2 regions of the Streptomyces sp. NPDC026673 genome follow, and region 2 is predicted to be linked to the other one. Evidence: riboswitches for the same ligand, from Rfam matches in the RefSeq annotation. Region 2 holds a riboswitch; the other holds the start of a gene.
What was found. Region 2 has a riboswitch for glycine ahead of gcvP (aminomethyl-transferring glycine dehydrogenase). Riboswitches for the same ligand answer to the same signal wherever they lie in the genome.

Region 1 (3,396 bases), on a different contig from region 2:
AGGAACAGCAGGTTCCGTAGCGGTAGCGCACCTTCCGTGTCGCGGCCCGGTCGCTCAGCCGTCGAAGTCGATGGCCTCGAGCTCCCGGGCCGCTTCACGGTCCAGGAGGACCGCGGAGGCGCAGGCGCGGGGCAGCCGGCCCGCCTCCGCCTCGGCCAGCAGGCGTCGGGAGGCGTTGCGGTGCCGCGCCATGGCGTACCCGGACACCCCCCGGCCGCGCTCGCGCTGGCCGTCGAGGGCCGTCCGCACCGGGACGTCCAGCAGGACCAGGTGCATCCCCCGTCCGCGCCGCCGCGCGTCGCGGGCGACCCAGGACCGCACCCATCGCTGGGTGCCGCAGTCGTGCAGTACGACGCTGTCACCCGAACGCAGCGCCCGCCACAGTCCCGTGTAGTGCGCGATCCGCACCAGGGGGCGGTAGAACGCGTACGGCAACAGCCGCGGCATCCGGGCCTGCCAGCGCTCCCTGACGTCCTGTGAGTCGATCAGGCGGGCCCCGCCCGCCGCGCGCCGCATGAGGGTGCTCTTGCCTCCGCCCGGCAGGCCGGAGACGACCAGGACGTCACCCGGCGGGTAGCGCAGGGTGCGCACCGGCCGCCGCCCCCGCCGCAGATCGAGCAGCCGGCGAGGCCGCACGGCGCGGCCCCCGCGGCGCGCCTCCCCGGCCCGCGCCGGTGCCGGCCGGGATACGGCCGGACCCCCGGCCGTCGCATACGCACTCTGCCACCGCACAGTTCGCCCTCCGGGTCCGACGTTCAAGAAATGGTAAATCCTGTGTCTTTGCCTACCCAGAGAAACGGCGGCGTTACTACCGGATCGGGACCGGACCGGGACATCCGCGACGCGATCGCGACAACGGCGGGCGCCCGTGCAATGATGGCGGCCTCAATCTCATATAGGCCGTTCGAGGCCGCGCGGGAGAGTTTCCGCACCGCTGCGGCGGGCGGGGCGCCGAAGGAGCAAGTCCTCCCTTGAATCTCTCAGGCACAGATACCGCGCGTTCGAGGCAGATCTGAAAAGCGGGCGAGCCCTCCCGGTCACGGGGGTGCCGCCCCACCCAAGGTGCAAGCCGGGACTCCTCCGCTCGGAGGGTCCAGGTGAACCTCTCAGGTTCCGATGACAGATGGGGAGGACCAGCCCCCCGTCATCGCCCACCTGTCTCTTCCTCGCCTTGGGAGCCCGCCCGATGAGTGAACCCCGCCGTACCGCACTGGACGCGCTGCACCGCGCCCTCGGCGCCACGATGACCGACTTCGCGGGCTGGGACATGCCGCTGCGGTACGCCAGCGAGCGCGACGAGCACACCGCCGTGCGGACCCGGGCCGGTCTCTTCGACCTGTCCCACATGGGCGAGATCACGGTCACCGGTCCGGCCGCCGGCCAGGCGTTGGACCACGCGCTGGTCGGCCACATCTCGGCGCTGGCCGTGGGCCGCGCCCGGTACACGATGATCTGCGCGCCCGACGGCGGCATCCTCGACGACCTGATCGTCTACCGGCTCGGCGACGAGGAGTACATGGTCGTCGCCAACGCCTCCAACGCCCAGGTCGTGCTGGACGCGGTGACCGAGCGCGCGGCGGGCTTCGACGCCGCCGTCCGCGACGACCGGGACGCGTACGCGCTGATCGCCGTCCAGGGCCCGGAGTCCCCCGGCATCCTGAAGTCGGTCACCGACGCCGACCTGGACGGGCTGAAGTACTACGCGGGCCTGCCCGGCACGGTCGCCGGCGTCTCCGCGCTCATCGCCCGCACGGGCTACACCGGCGAGGACGGTTTCGAACTGTTCGTCGCGCCGGGCGACGCCGAGAAGCTGTGGCAGGCGCTGACCGAGGCGGGCGCGGACGCCGGCCTGGTGCCGTGCGGCCTGTCCTGCCGCGACACGCTCCGCCTGGAGGCGGGCATGCCGCTGTACGGGCACGAGCTGACCACCGCGCTCACCCCCTTCGACGCCGGGCTCGGCCGGGTCGTGAAGTTCGACAAGCCGGGTGACTTCGTCGGCCGCGAGGCGCTGACCGCGGCCGCCGCGAAGGCCGAGGCCGCGCCGCCGCGCAAGCTGGTCGGCCTGGTCGCCGAGGGCCGCCGGGTCCCCCGCGCGGGCTACCCGGTGGTGGCCGGCGGCGAGGTGGTCGGCGAGGTCACCTCCGGCGCCCCGTCCCCGACCCTGGGCAAGCCGATCGCCATGGCCTACGTGGACGCCGCCCACGCCGCACCGGGCGCCTCCGGTGTGGGCGTGGACATCCGCGGTACGCATGAGCCGTACGAGGTGGTGGCGCTGCCGTTCTACAAGCGGCAGCGCTGAGGCACCGGTCACATCCGGCCCAGCCGTCCCACCTGTCAAGACAGCCGTTCACCAGCACATACCGTCATCCAGGAGAATCACGCCATGAGCAACCCCCAGCAGCTGCGTTACAGCAAGGAGCACGAGTGGGTCTCGGCCGCCGACGCGGACGGTGTGTCCTCGGTGGGCATCACCGAGCACGCGGCGAACGCCCTCGGCGATGTCGTCTACGTCCAGCTCCCGGCCGTCGGCGACACGGTCTCCGCGGGTGAGACCTGCGGTGAGCTGGAGTCGACCAAGTCGGTCAGCGACCTGTACGCCCCGGTCTCCGGCGAGGTCACCGAGGTCAACGAGGACGTCGTCAACGACCCCTCGCTGGTGAACTCGGCGGCCTTCGAGGGCGGCTGGCTGTTCAAGGTGAAGATCTCCGAGGAGCCGGCCGACCTGCTCTCCGCGGACGAGTACACCGCCTTCACCGGCAGCTGACGCCGCGGCCCCGCCGCACCGCCCTGTCCACTCCGACCTCGGGACGGATGACCCCCAGATGTCGCTTCTCAACAGCTCCCTCCACGAGCTCGACCCCGACGTCGCCGCCGCCGTCGACGCCGAACTGCACCGCCAGCAGTCCACCCTGGAGATGATCGCCTCGGAGAACTTCGCTCCGGTCGCGGTGCTCCAGGCCCAGGGCTCGGTGCTGACCAACAAGTACGCCGAGGGGTACCCCGGCCGCCGCTACTACGGCGGTTGCGAGCACGTCGACGTGGTCGAGCAGCTCGCGATCGACCGGATCAAGGCGCTCTTCGGCGCCGAGCACGCCAACGTCCAGCCGCACTCGGGCGCGCAGGCCAACGCGGCCGCGATGTTCGCCCTGCTGAACCCCGGCGACACCATCCTGGGTCTGAACCTCGCCCACGGCGGGCACCTGACCCACGGCATGAAGATCAATTTCTCCGGCAAGCTCTACAACGTGGCCGCCTACCACGTGGACGCCGAGACCGGGCAGGTCGACATGGCCGAGGTCGAGCGCCTCGCCAAGGAAGCCCGTCCGAAGCTGATCATCGCCGGCTGGTCCGCGTACCCGCGGCAGCTGGACTTCGCGGCCTTCCGGCGGATCGCCG
Region 2 (3,396 bases):
GGTCGTGGAGGCGGGGGAGGCCGAGCTCGTCCGGCTGCTCGGCAAGGCGCACGGCGCCCATGTGCACGGCATGGCCCTGGGGATCGACGAGCGGCCGGTGGTCGCCGACCGCGAGCACAAGTCGATCTCCGTCGAGGACACCTTCGACGTCGACCTCACCGACCGCGTTCGGGTCCGTCTGGAGGTCGACCGGCTGGCCGACCGCTGCGTGCGCAGGCTGCGCTCGGCGGGGCGCTCCGGCCGCACGATCGTGCTGAAGGTGCGGCGGTACGACTTCACGACGCTCACGCGCTCGGAGACCCTGCGGGCCCCGACCGACGACCTCGCGGTCGTCCGCGAGACCGCGGCGCGGCTGCTGGAGGCCGTCGACACCACCGGCGGCGTGCGCCTGCTCGGCGTCGGTGTCGCGGGCCTCGCCGACTTCACGCAGGAGGACCTGTTCGCCCAGGCCGCGGAGCGGGAGGAGAGCGCCGCCGACGAGGAGGCCGGACCTTCCGAGGAGGAGGCGGCGCCGTCCGCGGGGTCGGCCGTGGAGCCGGGGCGGGCCGAGCGGCGCTGGGTGCCGGGGCAGGACGTACGGCACACCGAGTACGGCGCCGGGTGGGTACAGGGCAGCGGGGTCGGCAGGGTCACCGTCCGCTTCGAGGAGCCGGGCTCCGCCGGGCCGGGCCGGGTGCGCACCTTCGCGGTGGCCGACCCGGATCTGGAGCCGTCCGAGCCGCTGCCGCTGGTGTCGGCGGAGCCGCCGGGACCGCCCCCGCGTCAGCTGTCGCCGGCCAGCGTGCCGAAGTCGCGGTCCGGCGGCGGCTCCGGCAGCGGACCGGACAGCGCCGGACCGCTCATGCCGTAGTGGTGGTAGAGCTGCAGCTCCTGCTCGGGGGAGAGATGCCGGCCCACGCCGAAGTCCGGGGCGTCCTTGATCAGTGCCTTGTCGAACGGGACGCGCAGCTCTTCCCCGGTGAACTCACTCGGCTCCAGCGGGACGAACGCGTCGCGGCTGAACAGTCCGGTGCGCACCGCCGCCCATTCGGGCTCCCCGGTGGCGTCGTCGAGGTACACCTCGTCGACGGTGCCGATCTTCATCCCGTTGCGGTCGAAGGCCCTGCGTCCGATGAGGCTGCGCGGATCGATACCGGTCTGCACGGTCCCTCCAACTGGTCGCGATTAATCCTATTTAGGCACGAAAGGTGGCGGCTGTCACATGACCCATCCCCGGACCGCGCTGGTACGCTGACAGCGGCTGCTGACCCCTTGCGGGAGAGTCCTGACGACGCGGGGAACCGCCCGTCGGGCGCCGAAGGAGCAAACCCTCCCCGGAATCTCTCAGGCATCCGTACCGCATGGGTGAGGTCACTCTGGAAAGCAGGAAGGGCGGCACACACCGTGCGCGGCCGCTTCCTCACCGACGGTGAAAGCCGCCCCGGCTGTTGCGGGGCGGTGAAGCTCTCAGGTTCAGATGACAGAGGGGGAGGCCGTGTCGCGTCAGACCAGGAGGCCTCCGCAGATGACCGCCAACCGCATCCCACTCTCCGAGCTGGAGCGCGGCATCCCCTTCGAGCAGCGCCACATCGGGCCCGACGCCGGTGCGCAGGCCAAGATGCTCGCGCAGGTCGGCTACGGCTCGCTGGACGAGCTCACCGCCGCAGCCGTACCGGACACCATCAAGAGCGCCGAGGCGCTCCGGCTGCCCGACGCCCGCACCGAGCCCGAGGTGCTGGCGGAGCTGCGCTCCCTCGCCGACCGCAACCAGGTGCTGCGGCCCATGATCGGCCTCGGTTACCACGGCACCTTCACCCCGCCGGTCATCCTGCGCAACGTCATGGAGAACCCCGCCTGGTACACGGCGTACACGCCCTACCAGCCGGAGATCTCCCAGGGCCGGCTGGAGGCGCTGCTCAACTTCCAGACGGTCGTCGCCGACCTCACCGGGCTGCCCACCTCCGGCGCCTCGCTGCTCGACGAGGGCACCGCGGCGGCCGAGGCGATGGCCCTCGCCCGCCGGGTCGGGAAGGTCAAGCAGGGCGTCTTCCTGGTCGACGCCGACACCTTCCCGCAGACCGTCGCCGTGATCGAGACCCGCGCCGAGCCCACCGGCGTCGAGGTCGTCGTCGCCGACCTGAGCGACGGCATCCCCGCGGACGTCGCCGAGCGCGGCGTCTTCGGCGTGCTGCTGCAGTACCCGGGTGCCTCCGGCGCGGTCCGCGACCTTCGGCCCGTCGTCGAGCAGGCCCACGAGCTCGGCGCGATCGTCACCGTCGCCGCCGACCTGCTCGCCCTGACCGTGCTCACCTCGCCCGGCGAGCTCGGCGCGGACATCGCGGTCGGCACCACCCAGCGCTTCGGCGTCCCGATGGGCTTCGGCGGCCCGCACGCCGGTTACATGGCCGTCCGCGAGGCCCACGCCCGCAGCCTGCCCGGCCGCCTCGTCGGCGTCTCCGTCGACGCCGACGGCGACAAGGCGTACCGCCTGGCCCTGCAGACCCGCGAGCAGCACATCCGCCGCGAGAAGGCCACCAGCAACATCTGCACCGCCCAGGTGCTGCTCGCGGTCATGGCGGGCATGTACGCGGTCTACCACGGCCCGGACGGCCTCGCGCAGATCGCCCGCCGCACCCACCGCTACGCCGCGATCCTCGCCGCGGGCCTGCGCGCCGGCGGCGTCGAGGTGACCACCGGCGCCTTCTTCGACACCCTCACCGCCCGGGTGCCCGGCCGTGCCGCCGAGGTCGTGGCCGCCGCCCGCGAGGCCGGTGTCAACCTGCGCCAGGTCGACGCCGACCTGGTCGGTGTCGCCTGCGACGAGACCACCGGCCGTGCCGACCTGGCCGCCGTCTGGGGCGCCTTCGGCGTCACCGCCGACATCGAGGCCCTCGACGCGGCCACCGAGGACGCGCTGCCCGCCGCCCTGGAGCGCGGCGTGGACTACCTGACCCACCCGGTCTTCCACCAGCACCGCTCCGAGACCGCGATGCTGCGCTACCTGCGCCGCCTCGCCGACCGCGACTACGCGCTGGACCGCGGCATGATCCCGCTGGGCTCCTGCACCATGAAGCTCAACGCGACCACCGAGATGGAGCCGGTCACCTGGCCCGAGTTCGGCGCGATGCACCCCTTCGCGCCGGCCGACCAGGCCGAGGGCTACCTCACCCTGATCCGTGAGCTGGAGGAGCGCCTCGCCGAGGTCACCGGCTACGACAAGGTGAGCCTGCAGCCGAACGCCGGCTCCCAGGGCGAGCTGGCCGGCCTGCTCGCCGTCCGCGCCTACCACCGCGCCAACGGCGACACCCAGCGCACGGTCTGCCTCATCCCGTCCTCGGCGCACGGCACCAACGCGGCCAGCGCCGTGATGGCCGGCATGAAGGTCGTGGTCGTGAAGACCGCCGGCGACGGCGAGGT

Region 1: another riboswitch for glycine. It lies ahead of gcvT (glycine cleavage system aminomethyltransferase GcvT); the one in region 2 lies ahead of gcvP (aminomethyl-transferring glycine dehydrogenase).

The regions. Positions count from the first base shown of each region.
Region 1 covers NZ_JBEZXR010000005.1:9,037-12,432, reverse strand. The annotation lists gene AB0F62_RS05635 (hypothetical protein) at 1-20, shown strand, start outside; gene AB0F62_RS05630 (AAA family ATPase) at 55-636, opposite strand; glycine riboswitch at 906-1,006, shown strand; gene gcvT (glycine cleavage system aminomethyltransferase GcvT) at 1,187-2,299, shown strand; gene gcvH (glycine cleavage system protein GcvH) at 2,384-2,764, shown strand; gene glyA (serine hydroxymethyltransferase) at 2,823-3,396, shown strand, end outside.
Region 2 covers NZ_JBEZXR010000105.1:9,857-13,252, forward strand. The annotation lists gene AB0F62_RS38975 (DNA polymerase IV) at 1-850, shown strand, start outside; gene AB0F62_RS38980 (PRC-barrel domain-containing protein) at 763-1,143, opposite strand; glycine riboswitch at 1,245-1,349, shown strand; gene gcvP (aminomethyl-transferring glycine dehydrogenase) at 1,505-3,396, shown strand, end outside.